3 regions of the Ectothiorhodospira shaposhnikovii genome follow, and region 2 is predicted to be linked to each of the others. Evidence: predicted binding sites of a transcription regulator. Region 2 holds the regulator's gene; each other region holds the start of a gene.

Evidence for each region. The regulator sigma-54, encoded in region 2, starts transcription at its own class of promoters, with help from an activator protein. The targets are predictions, from matches to a motif close to TGGCANGNTNCNTGCTT.
Region 1: fliL (flagellar basal body-associated protein FliL) is a predicted target of sigma-54. The motif match lies at 2,469-2,485, and genes of this name have one in related genera.
Region 3: glnL (nitrogen regulation protein NR(II)) is a predicted target of sigma-54. The motif match lies at 2,144-2,160, and genes of this name have one in related genera.

What each region holds. Positions count from the first base shown of each region.
Region 1 is NZ_CP178333.1:1,928,005-1,932,110, reverse strand. Features, by position in the region: gene fliI (flagellar protein export ATPase FliI) at 1-618, shown strand, start outside; gene fliJ (flagellar export protein FliJ) at 644-1,084, shown strand; gene ACLF6L_RS08810 (flagellar hook-length control protein FliK) at 1,155-2,231, shown strand; gene fliL (flagellar basal body-associated protein FliL) at 2,517-3,014, shown strand; gene fliM (flagellar motor switch protein FliM) at 3,024-4,004, shown strand; gene fliN (flagellar motor switch protein FliN) at 4,001-4,106, shown strand, end outside.
Region 2 is NZ_CP178333.1:661,120-665,225, forward strand. Features, by position in the region: gene ACLF6L_RS02905 (PTS sugar transporter subunit IIA) at 1-456, opposite strand, end outside; gene hpf (ribosome hibernation-promoting factor, HPF/YfiA family) at 464-787, opposite strand; gene ACLF6L_RS02915 (RNA polymerase factor sigma-54) at 842-2,359, opposite strand; gene lptB (LPS export ABC transporter ATP-binding protein) at 2,526-3,251, opposite strand; gene lptA (lipopolysaccharide transport periplasmic protein LptA) at 3,248-3,742, opposite strand; gene lptC (LPS export ABC transporter periplasmic protein LptC) at 3,939-4,106, opposite strand, start outside.
Region 3 is NZ_CP178333.1:3,194,351-3,198,456, reverse strand. Features, by position in the region: gene ntrC (nitrogen regulation protein NR(I)) at 1-1,071, opposite strand, end outside; gene glnL (nitrogen regulation protein NR(II)) at 1,064-2,131, opposite strand; gene ACLF6L_RS14725 (DUF4124 domain-containing protein) at 2,361-2,912, opposite strand; gene glnA (glutamate--ammonia ligase) at 3,019-4,106, opposite strand, start outside.

The sequences.
Region 1 (4,106 bases), 1.3 Mb from region 2:
GTATTGTTGCTGATGGATTCCCTGACCCGGTTTGCCCAGGCCCAGCGGGAGATCTCCCTGGCCATCGGCGAGCCGCCGGCGACCAAGGGGTATACCCCGTCGGTCTTTGCCAAGTTGCCCCAACTGGTGGAACGGGCCGGAAACGGGGATCAGGGTAGTGGGTCCATCACGGCTTTCTATACGGTGCTGGCCGAAGGGGACGACACCAATGATCCCATTGCCGACGCCGCCCGGGCGATCCTTGACGGCCATGTGGTCCTGTCGCGACGGATTGCCGACACGGGACGGTATCCGGCCATCGATATCGAGGCCTCCGTGTCACGGGTGATGAACGAGATCGTGGACCCCGGGCATATCCAGGCCGCCCGCCGCTTCAAACAACTGTATTCCCACTATCAGCAGAATCGGGATCTCATCAGCGTGGGTGCCTATCAGCGCGGTGCCGATCCTCGGGTGGACGAGGCCGTTGCCATGCAGCCCAGGCTGGAACAGTACCTGCAGCAGGACATGCGCCAGTCGGTGACGTTCAAGGACAGCCTGAAGGCACTGGATGGACTGATGGAACCGCCGCCACCCCCGACCGGCGGTGACGAGCGGGGCAGGCAGCTGATCCGTTGATGGGCTGTAACCAGAGAGGTAGGTCATGAATCGATCCAAACGCATGGAACCCGTGGTACAGGTGGCGGATAACCGCCAGCAACTGGCCGCACAGCGCCTGGGTCAATCACAGCAGGCCCTGGAAGAGCGCGTCGCGCGTCTGGAGGAGCTGAGCAGCTACCGTGACGAGTATGCCCAGCGCTTCGAGTCCCAAAGCGGGGTGGGCATGACCGGCATGTCGGTGCGGGACTACCGCCTGTTTCTGCACCGTCTCAATGAAGCGATCGAACAGCAGGCGAGGCTGGTGGCCGCCGCTCGGCGCGAACTGGAAATGAGCCGTGGGCGTTGGGTGGAGGCCCGGGGCAAGACCGAGGCCCTCAATCGTGTGGTCGAACAGTTCCAGCACGAAGAGCGCAGGGCGCAGGACCGACGGGAACAGGCGGAGCAGGACGACCGTAACGGTCGCCGGCGACATGACATCGAGTGATTCCTGGCCCGTATATTGCAAACGTTTATCATCATTTCGGGACTCACCTGATACTGTCGAGGGTCTGGCCATGAACATGTCATTCATGCCCTTTTCTGCACTGAACGCCCTGCCTGCCCTGGGGGGGGATTCGCGCAGTCCTATCGCTGCCCTGACCGGGGAGGGCGCCGATTTTCACCTGAGCCTGCTGGGACAGTTGCAGCAGCTGACGGGCGGCCATCCGGACCCGATGCAGTCCGTGGCCCTGGATGCCTTGCTGGCGCAGGATCCGACGGCGATGATTTTCCCGCCCGACTGGCTGGCTCGGCTCATGGATGAGGCCGGCATCACCCTGGAGGATCTGCGGCAGGAGGGGGACGATACCGCAATGGCCTCCCTGCTGGCGGCATGGCAGCAACTGGCCGAGACGGGCCGGGGATTGCCGGGAATTGCCGGGGAATCCTTCAATCCCGGGGGGGATCGTCGCCCGGAAGGGGGCGGGCTCACCGCGCTGACGGCGGCGTTGACCCAGGTGTTGCACGGGCAGCAGGGTGCGGGAGCGGCACAACAGGACGGGAGCCCGATCATGCCTCAGGCGTTGCATGCCCTGGTGGCCCGGTTGGGCGGGGAGGGCGGGCGTGACGCGGCCGCTCCCCTGGCGCCGACCAGTGCCGAGACATTGCCTGCCGGTCAGGCCCAGCCCCATTCCCCGACGCAGCCCCTCCCCCTGCGTGCCCTGGATGTGGACGTGCCGATGTCACGCCCCAACTGGGGGCAGGCGGTGGGCAGCCGGGTCCTGTGGATGGTGAACCAGAACATGCAGGGGGCGGAACTGAGGTTGAGCCCACCCCACCTGGGGCCGCTGGAGGTGCGCATCACCATGGAGGGCGATCGTGCCAATATTCAGTTCCTGGCCCATCATCCCCAGGCCCGCGAGGCACTGGATGCCGCCATGCCCAGGCTGCGGGAGATGTTTGCCGACAGCGGCGTGCAGTTGGGTGATGTGGATGTTTCCGGTCGCGAGGCCGGCGGACAGGACGAGATGGCTCGGGACGAGGCCGGATTGCGTCCGGATGATCCCGACGGTGTCGATCCGCGTGTCGCCGGAGACGGGACCGCGGGCGCCGCCGATCCGAACGGTACCGGCCTTCTGGATGCCTATGCCTGATCACCTTTCCCGGCCTCTAGCGGCCGCGGAAGGTGCCGTCGTCGATGCCGCGCCTCTTCGGGGCGGCGTCTCCTGTCCGACCACCGTATAATTCCCTCCCTGTACACCTTGCCTTTCCGGCGGGCCGTGTCGGCCCGTCGTCCCGTGGCTGTCGTCGGTCGTCAATATTTCGTCACGTCCTGGTGTTCCTGGTTCTCAGGTAATTGATTTTATTGCACTTTGTGTTTCTTTTTTATCTGGCACGGGTGTTGCTTCTTTCCATGAAAAACGGAGGCCCAGGCAGTCATGGCCAAAAAACCTGAAAAAACCGCCGCCCCCAAGCCCACCAAGGGCAAGGGCGGCATGCTGAAGCTGATAGTGATCATTCTGCTGACCACCTTGGTGGCCGCCGGGGCCGGCGGCGGGATTGCCTGGTATCTGCTGGGCGGTAGCGAGCCGGGGCAGGATCGTCCGGAGCCGGTGCGGCCGGCCATTTATCTGCCTCTGGACCCTCCGCTGGTGGTGAATTTCCAGGGCTCGGGCCGGATACGCTTCGTGCAGGTGGGCATCGTGGTCATGGCGCGGGATCAGGCCGTGCTGGACGGGGTGAACCGCCACATGCCGGTCATCCGCAATAACCTGATGATCCTCATCGGCAACAAGACCTATGACGATCTGATCACCGAGGCAGGCAAGGAACAGGTTCGCGCTGAAGTGCTGGAGGAAGTGATCAACGTGCTGGGCACGCGGGGAGAACGCACCCAGGTGGAAGCGGTGTACTTCAACAGTCTTGTGATGCAGTGAGGCAGAGTGATGGCCACCAGTGATCTTCTTTCCCAGGACGAGATTGATGCCCTGCTGCACGGGGTGGACAGCGGTGCGGTGGAGACCGAGGATCAGTTGCTCGCTCACGATGGCGTGGCCAGGGAATACGACCTGACCACCCAGGATCGTATCGTCCGGGGGCGCATGCCCACCCTGGAGATGATCAACGAGCGCTTTGCCCGTTACATGCGCATCGGGCTGTTCGAACTCCTGCGTCGCTCGGCGGAGATTTCCGTGGGCGGGGTCAAGATGATGAAGTTCGGGGAATACGTGCACTCCCTGTATGTGCCCACCAGCCTCAACATGGTCCGGGTCCGGCCGCTGCGGGGTACCGCACTGTTCGTGCTCGACCCCAAGCTGGTGTTCATCCTGGTGGACAATTTCTTCGGCGGGGACGGTCGCTATCACGCCAAGATCGAAGGGCGGGAGTTCACCCCGACGGAACTGCGGGTGATCCGCATGTTGCTGGACCAGTCCTTCACGGATCTGAAAAAGGCCTGGGCACCGGTGATGGATCTGGACTTTGAATACAACCGCTCCGAGGTCAATCCCCAGTTCGCCAATATCGTCAGCCCCACCGAGGTGGTGGTGGTCTGCTCCTTTCACGTGGAACTGGACGGCGGTGGCGGTGAAATGCACGTGACCATGCCGTATTCCATGATCGAGCCCATCCGTGAACAGCTGGACACGGGGTTGCAGAGCGATCGGGCGGACGTGGATGACCGCTGGGTCAAGGCTCTGCGCGAGGAACTCAAGATGGTGCAGGTGGAACTCACCGCCAAGCTGACGGAGACCGAGCTCACCGTGGCCGACATGATCAACCTCAAGCCCGGTGACATCATTCCGGTGGAAATTCCCGAGGAAGTCACGATCCGGGCCGAGGGCATCCCCGTGTTTCGCGGTCGTTTCGGCACGTCGGACGGTTTCAATGCCATCAAGATTACCGGGCCGATCCGGCTCAGTGAATGAATACAGCGAGGATGACCTCCATGAGTGACAAAGATCAGGACAACAAACCCGAAGCCGAAGAAGAGGATATCTGGGCGGCGGCCCTGGCCGAACAGGCCGAGG
Region 2 (4,106 bases):
TTCGGTATCCCAGTGGTGTACCAGGTCCAGCAGATCTTCCGGTCCTTTGGCGCTACGCAGTCGGGCCAGGGTCTCCGGATCGGAGAACATGCGCGCGAGCAATGCGAGGATCTGCAGGTGTTCGTCGGTACATTCGGTCGGCACCACCAGGGCAAACAGGATGTCCACCGGTTCGCTGTCCGGGGCGTCGTAGTCCACGCCCTTGCCCAGCTTGAGCAGGGCGGCACAGGCCTCGTCGGCTCCGGCCAGCCGGCCGTGGGGGATGGCGACGCCATGCCCCAGGCCGGTGCTGCCCAGGCGTTCCCGGGCCAGCAGGCTGTCGAAGATCTCTCCCTGGGTCAGCCTGGGCAGGTGGCTCGAAAGCATTTCACCCAGCATCTCCAGAGCGCGTTTCTTGCTGCTGACGTCCGGCAGACAGCAGACGCGCTCCGGAGCGAGAAGATCACCGATGTTCATGGATATCTCACCCGACGTGGTTGCGGTGGGAGCCTTCGGCGCGGTGATGGTCCTTGAGCTTCTCCTTGTGCTTGACCACCTGACGGTCCAGCTTGTCGACCAGGGCATCAATGGCTGCATACATGTCGGCATGGGTGGCGTCGGCAAAAATGGTGTTGCCGCTGACCAGCATGTTGGCTTCCGCCTTCTGCTGCAGTTTCTCCACGGTCAGGACCACGTGCACGTCGATGACGTTGTCGAAATGGCGCTCCAGGCGCTGGAACTTGTCATTGACATAGTCGCGCAGGGCGTCGGTCAGGTCCACGTGGTGACCGGTGAGGTTGATCTGCATGAGATGACTCCTTGGTTTGGAATGTGAAAGTGAAGCTGAGGCCTGGTTATGGATTCAGACGAGGCGCTTGCGTTCGTTGGATGGCGGGATCGCCATGGCCTCGCGATACTTGGCAACGGTGCGCCTCGCTACCTGGATGCCCCGATCCACCAGGATCTGGGCAATCTTGCTGTCACTCAGGGGCTTGCCCTGGGGTTCTTCGGCAATCAGTTTGCGAATCATGGCACGGATGGCCGTGGCGGAGCACTCACCGCCGTCGGACGTCCCCACATGGCTGGAGAAGAAATACTTGAATTCGTAAATCCCTCTTGGGGTGTGCATGTACTTCTGGGTGGTGACGCGGGAGATGGTGGATTCGTGCATCTCCAGTTGCTCGGCGATATCCCGCAGCACCAGGGGTTTCATGGCCTCGTCGCCGTGTTCCAGAAAGGCGCGTTGATGTTCCACGATGGCGGTGCCTACACGCAGCAGGGTCTCGTTGCGGCTTTGCAGGCTTTTGATGAACCAGCGGGCCTCCTGCAGGCTGTTGCGCAGATAGACATTGTCCTGGCTGGAATCGGCCCGACGCACAAAGCTGGCATAAAGTGGGTTGACCCGCAACCGGGGCGCGACTTCCGGATTCAGTTCCACCTGCCAGCATCCCTCGCGCTTGCGCACGAAGACGTCGGGAATGATGTATTCCGGTGCGCTGGAGCTGATCAGGGTGCCCGGGCGTGGGTTCAGGCTCTGGATCAGGGCGATCACCGCCTGCAATTCGCCGTCGGCCAGACCCAGTCGGCGCTGGACACCCTTGAAGTCGCGGGTGCCCAGGGCTTCCAGGTGATCACGCACCAGGGTCCTGGCCTCGGCCAGCCAGGGCGTCTCCGGCGCGAACTGCTCCAGTTGCAGCAGCAGGCACTCGGCAAGATCCCGTGCACCCACGCCCACGGGATCCAGGTGCTGGACCATGCGCAGCACGGCTTCCACCTCGTCCAGCTCCAGTTCCATCTCCTGGTCCTGGGCCAGGCCGGCGTGGATCTGCTCGATGGGTTCGGCCAGATAGCCGTCATCGTTGATGGCATCGATGATGGTCATGGCGATGACCTGGTCCCGCTCGCTCAGGGGCGACAGGTGAATCTGCCAGAGAAGGTGGTCACGCAGGTCTTCGCCGGGTGCACTCTGGTTCTCGAACAGGTCGCGACCGTCGTTGTCCATCTGGCCGCCGCCGGCGGTCGGCATGTCGTAGAGGTCTTCCCAGTTGCTGTCCACGGGCAGCTCCTCGGGAATGGTTTCCGAGGGTTCGCTGGTGTTGTCCCGTTCGGCGGGCTCGTCGAATTCTCGGCTCCCCGCATCCTTGTCGGCGTTGTCGGCGCCGGAGGTCATGCCTTCATGTTGGGTGTTTTCATCCATGCCGGTATCCAGGTCGGCATCCGCGCCTTCCAGGGCTTCCAGCATCGGGTTGGTCTCCAGCGTTTCCTGGATCTGGGCCTGAAGCTCCAATGTGGACAGCTGCAGCAGCCGGATGGCCTGCTGCAGCTGCGGTGTCATGGTAAGGCTCTGGCCGAGACGGAGCTGGACAGAAGGTTTCAGCATAGGATGTGGCGTGCCACCGGAATCGTCAGGCAGGAGTTGAAGGGTCCGGGCAGTATCGACGGTGCCTTGCCGCCACGTGCCGGGTCTGTCATCCGGATTATACGTCCTGGCACGAAAAATGTGACCCAGTGTGGGGAAACCATGCGTTGGCTCAAAAACTTTACTTTCATAGTCGGAAATGATCGCCCAGGTAGACCCGCCTGACCTGGGGGTCTGCCAGCACCACTTCCGGCGGCCCCTCGCTGATCAGGTGTCCGTCGCTCAGGATATAGGCGCGATTGCAGATGCCCAGGGTTTCACGGACGTTGTGATCGGTGATCAGTACCCCGATATTCCGGGAGACCAGATGGGTGATGATGCGCTGAATTTCGATCACGGAGATGGGGTCTACCCCGGCAAAGGGCTCATCAAGCAGGATGAAGGCCGGTTCGGTGGCCAGGGCGCGGGCGATTTCCACCCGCCGCCGCTCACCCCCCGAGAGGCTGATGCCCAGGCTCTCGCGGATATGCATGATCTGAAACTCTTCCAGTAGGGATTCCATGTGCTCATGGCGCTGGCCGCGGCTGAGGTCGCGGCGTGTTTCCAGCACGGCAAGCAGGTTGTCTTCCACCGACAACTTGCGAAAGACCGAGGCCTCCTGGGGCAGATAGCCGATGCCCAACTGGGCGCGGGCATGCATGGGCAGGGGGGTGATGTCCCTGCCGTCCAGTTCGATGCGCCCACCGTCGCAGGGGATGAGGCCGACGATCATGTAAAAACAGGTGGTCTTGCCGGCGCCGTTGGGACCCAGCAGGCCCACGACCTCACCGCTGTTCACCTGCAGTGATACACCGTCCACCGGCTTGCGGGCGCGGTACTGCTTGACCAGGTCGTGGGTCTGCAGACGACTCATGGCGTCCCCTCGACAGGGGCGGGGGGCTGTTCCCTGGGCGTGAAGATGGCCTCGACGCGGCCGGTGTCCCCGGTGCGGGCCTCCAGCGTGGCCGTGCGCAGGTCATAGGTGATGCGGCTGCCCCGGAACTCGTCCGTGCCCTGTCGCACGCGGGCATTGCCGCTCAGTTCCATGCGTTGCTCGTTGGGGAGGAACTCCATCCGCGCGGCTTCGGCCCGGACTTCCCGCCCCTGCGGGTCCTGAGTGCGCAGGGTGGCCGGTTGACCTTCTGCGGTCATGCGTTCCAGCACCCGGCCCGGGGTATGGACGGTGACCGTATCGCCGCTGATTTCCGTGGCGCCCTGGGTGATGCGTACGCTGCCCCGGTAGGTGCTGATGCCCCGGTTGTCGTCCAGGGTGGCCGAGTCCGCCTCGATGCGGATGGGCAATGTCCGGTCCACCTGCGCCTGGAGTGGTCCGGCCGGCAGCAGGATGGCCAGGGCAGGGATCATGAACCACGTTCCAAGCCGCCGCCAGGGTGAGCATTGAATCGCTCCCTCGCCGTCTCTCCCGCGCAGGCGGGAGCCCATGCTTTTCACTCCGTGACTGGATTCCCGCTGGCGCGGGAATGACGACCCGGGGGAGGCCGGCCGCATTCCGTTGGACCTGGATTCCCGCTGGTGCGGAAATGACTGACTGGGAACAGCCCTAATGGGGAACATAGACACCCCGTGCTTCACGTTTGAGTTCCAGAACTTCATGCCGCAGGTCCAGGAACAGCCCCAGACCCTCGGCCTCCTGATAGGTTGTCTGCAGACGTGCCGGGGCGTCGGTGACGGCCTGACGGGGACCCGGCCAGAGGGTGGTGTCCCGGGT
Region 3 (4,106 bases), 880 kb from region 2:
CACGTTGCCGGGCCAGTCCAGGGCCGAAAGATAATCCAGTACCTCCGGCAGCGGCACCTTGCGTTCCACGTTCAGCTCGGCCGCCGCCGTGCCCAGGAAGTGATTCAGCAGCAGGGGGATGTCCTGGCGCCGTTCCCGCAGGGCCGGGACGTGAATGCGGATCACGTTCAGCCTATGGAACAGGTCTTCCCGGAACAGGCCCTCCTGGACCCGGCTTTCCAGGTTCTGGTGGGTGGCGGCGATGATGCGCACATCCACCTTCACCGGCATGTGTCCGCCGACCCGGTAGAATTCGCCGTCCGCCAATACCCGCAGCAAGCGGGTCTGCAGCTCAGCCGGCATGTCGCCGATCTCGTCCAGGAACAGGGTGCCGCCGTCCGCCTGCTCGAAGCGTCCGCGCCGGGCGCTCTGGGCACCGGTGAAGGCGCCCTTCTCGTGACCGAACAGCTCTGATTCCAGCAGATCCTTGGGGATGGCGGCGGTGTTCAGGGCGATGAAGGGCATGTGGGCACGGGGGCTGTGGCGGTGCAGGGCATGGGCCACCAGTTCCTTGCCGGTGCCCGACTCACCGTTGATGAGGACGGTGATGTTGGAGCGGGACAGCCGTCCGATGGCGCGGAACACCTCCTGCATGGCCGGCGCCTCGCCGATGATCTCCGGGGTCTTGCTGTTGCCCGACGGCTCTTCCCGGCCGCGTTCCCTGCGGGCCTGGCAGGCCCGCTTCACCAGCGAGACGGCATCGTCCACGTCGAAGGGCTTGGGCAGATATTCGAAAGCGCCGCCCTGATACGCAGAGACTGCGCTTTCCAGGTCCGAGTGGGCGGTCATGATGATGACGGGCAGCTCGGGGTGTTCGCGCTGCAGCCGGCTGAGCAGTTCCAGGCCATCCATGCCCGGCATGCGAATGTCGGTCACCAGGGCATCGGGGGCATCACGTTCAAAGCACTCCAGCGCCTCCGAGGCGGAGGCGAAGGAGGTGACTTCGATGCCCGCCTTGTTCATCGCCCGTTCCAGCACCCATCGGATGGAGCGGTCGTCATCAATGACCCATATGTGTTCGCGTCTAGTCATCCATAAGCTCCACGGGGATCAGCAGTGAGAATACTGTCTGCCCAGGACGGGAAGTGCATTCGATCAGGCCGCCCATCTGGTTGAGCAGTGACTGGGCGATGGAGAGCCCGAGTCCCGTGCCGCCGGCGCGACCCGAGACCATGGGGAAAAAGATGCGCTCGCGGATGTCCTCGCTGATGCCCGGCCCGTCGTCGATCACCTGGATCAGGGCCACCAGCTTGTGGCGGATCTGGCCGATGGTGTACTGGCGTCGCACCCGGGTCCTCAGTCTGATTTTCCCGGTGTCACCCATGGCCTGCACCGCGTTGCGCACGATATTGAGTACCGACTGGATCAGCATGTCCTGGTCGGCGTTGACGTCGGGAATGCTGGGGTCATAGTCGGTTTGGATCTGAATGCCTTCCGGGGCCTCCACGCTCACCAGGCTGCGCACATGCTCCAGTACCCTGTGAATGTTCAGGCGCCTGCACTGGGGCAGGCTGTTTGGACCCAGCATGCGGTTGACCAGATTTTGCAGGCGGTCCGCCTCGCCGATGATGATGCGGGTGTATTCCCTTAGCTCCGGGTCCGGCAGTTCCCGTTCCAGCAGTTGGGCCGCGCCGCGAAGTCCGCCCAGGGGATTCTTGATCTCATGGGCCAGGCCGCGAACCAGTGCCCGGGTGGCGGATTGCTGGTTGAGGAGTTGTTCTTCCCGGGTGATGCGCAGCTGCCGGTCGACCTGGATCAGTTCCACCAGGAGTTGGCGGGGGTGCCCCGGCTCGGAGATGGGGGAAGCGGTCAGATCCACGGTGACTTCACGGGCGTAGTGCAGCCCTAGAAGTCGTTCCCGTTCCGTGAAGGGGTGGCCGGTTTCAAGGGACTGTCGCAGGCTGGTGATGAAGGTTTCGTCCTCACGAAACAGCCCTTGGATGGACAGTCCCTGAATCCGGTTCAGGCTCATCTCCATCAGCATTTCCGCCGCCGGGTTCATGTAGACCAGACACAATCGGGCGTCCGTTACCAGGACGGCGGTGGTCAGGGTTTCCAGTAACTGTCGATGCAGGTTGTGATCTTGAGGCATACAGACTCCCCAATGCAAAAATCGGGCCAGTGCGGGCGGGCACAAGGGGGCCGGCGAGGTTGTCCAGGAAGTCGGCGGCAGGCTTCAGCTATTCATGTCTGGGCCGGAATATCCCCGTCGGGCGTGTGGGCATCCTGGGATCATAGCACGCACCATGGTGGTGCAATGGCGTGGTCAAGTGACTTTTCCGGGCCCGGACATGCTGCCGTGGACTGCCCTGATGACATCGTCAGGGTGCGCGGGGGCGGGATTGCTGCTGCACAGTGGTGCGCAAAAGATGGAATGTGGTTGTTTCGGAGCGGATCAGGACGTTCCCGTCGCGATCCAGGATCTCCGCCTGCAGTGTGTGTGTCCCCGGGGTCACGTTCTGCAGCGTGGTTCTTGGGGTCTGGGTGATGGTGGTGGCGTTGCCGTCCAGGCGGATGCGGATGCGGTGGCCCTTGTCGGTCTGAAGTTCCGGGGTCAGGTGAAGCGCAACCGATACCTGTTCAATATTGGTGCGTACGACCCCGGCATTTTCGGGGCTGCTGATGGAGAGTTGCTGGTAGGTTTCCGCCGCTTCCCGCTCGGCGGTTTCATCGGGTGCGGTGGGCGTGCGCCGGATTTCGGGTAGCCCGGGGGTGGTTGTGGGCTGCTCAACATGGACGGGGCGTGCCTCCACGCCTTCCGGCGGCGTGTCACCGAAGGTGGTGCGGCCCTGTTCATCGATCCAGTGGTAGATCTGGGCATGGGCGGGCTGGGCCGGTAGCAGCAACAGCAACAGCAATGGCAGCAGGGGCATGATGTCGTCCTGTGTTTCCGCTCTGGTCTTGTGGTCTGTAATACAGAAAAGCAAAACCCCCGGCAAGCCGGGGGTTTTGCGTTCTGGACCGTGGCCCGTCTTGTACTTACAGACTGTAGTACAGATCGAACTCCACCGGGTGGGTGGTCATGCGCAGGCGGGTCACTTCTTCCATCTTCAGATCAATGTAGGCATCGATCATGTCGTCGGTGAATACGCCGCCGGCGGTCAGGAAGGCGCGGTCCTTGTTGAGGGCTTCCAGAGCCTGGTCCAGGGCATGGCAGACCTGCGGGATCTGCTTTTCCTCTTCGGGAGGCAGGTCGTACAGGTTCTTGTCCATGGCCTCGCCGGGATGGATCTTGTTCTGGATGCCGTCCAGGCCGGCCATCAGCATGGCGGAGAAGGCCAGGTAGGGGTTGGCGGTGGAGTCCGGGAAGCGCACCTCGATGCGGCGGGCCTTGGGGCTGGACACCCACGGAATCCGGATGGAAGCGGAACGGTTGCGGGCGGAGTAGGCCAGCATCACCGGGGCTTCGAAGCCGGGCACCAGACGCTTGTAGCTGTTGGTGGAGGCGTTGGTGAAGGCGTTCAGGGCGCGGGCGTGCTTGATGATGCCGCCGATGTAGTACAGGGCGGTTTCGGACAGGCCGCCGTACTTGTCGCCGGCAAACAGGTTCTGCCCGTCCTTGGCCAGGGACTGGTGCACGTGCATGCCGCTGCCGTTATCGCCCACCAGAGGCTTGGGCATGAAGGTGGCGGTCTTGCCGTAGTTGTGGGCCACATTCTGGATCACGTACTTGAGGATCAGTACCTCGTCGGCCTTGCGGGTCAGGGTGCCGGCGCCGACACCGATCTCGCACTGGCCGGCGGTGGCCACTTCGTGGTGGTGCACTTCGGTCTTGAGGCCCATTTCCTCCAGCACCAGGCACATGGCGGAGCGCAGGTCCTGCAGGCTGTCCACCGGGGGAACCGGGAAGTAGCCGCCCTTCACGGAGGGGCGGTGACCGATGTTGCCGTCTTCGAACACCTTTTCGGAGTTCCAGGAGGCCTCGTCGGAGTCGATCTTGAAGAAGGCGCCCTGAATGGAGTTGCCCCACTTGATGTCGTCAAAGACGAAGAATTCGTTTTCCGGACCCCACAGGCAGGTGTCGGCGATGCCGGTGCTGGCCAGATAGGCCTCGGCGCGCTTGGCCA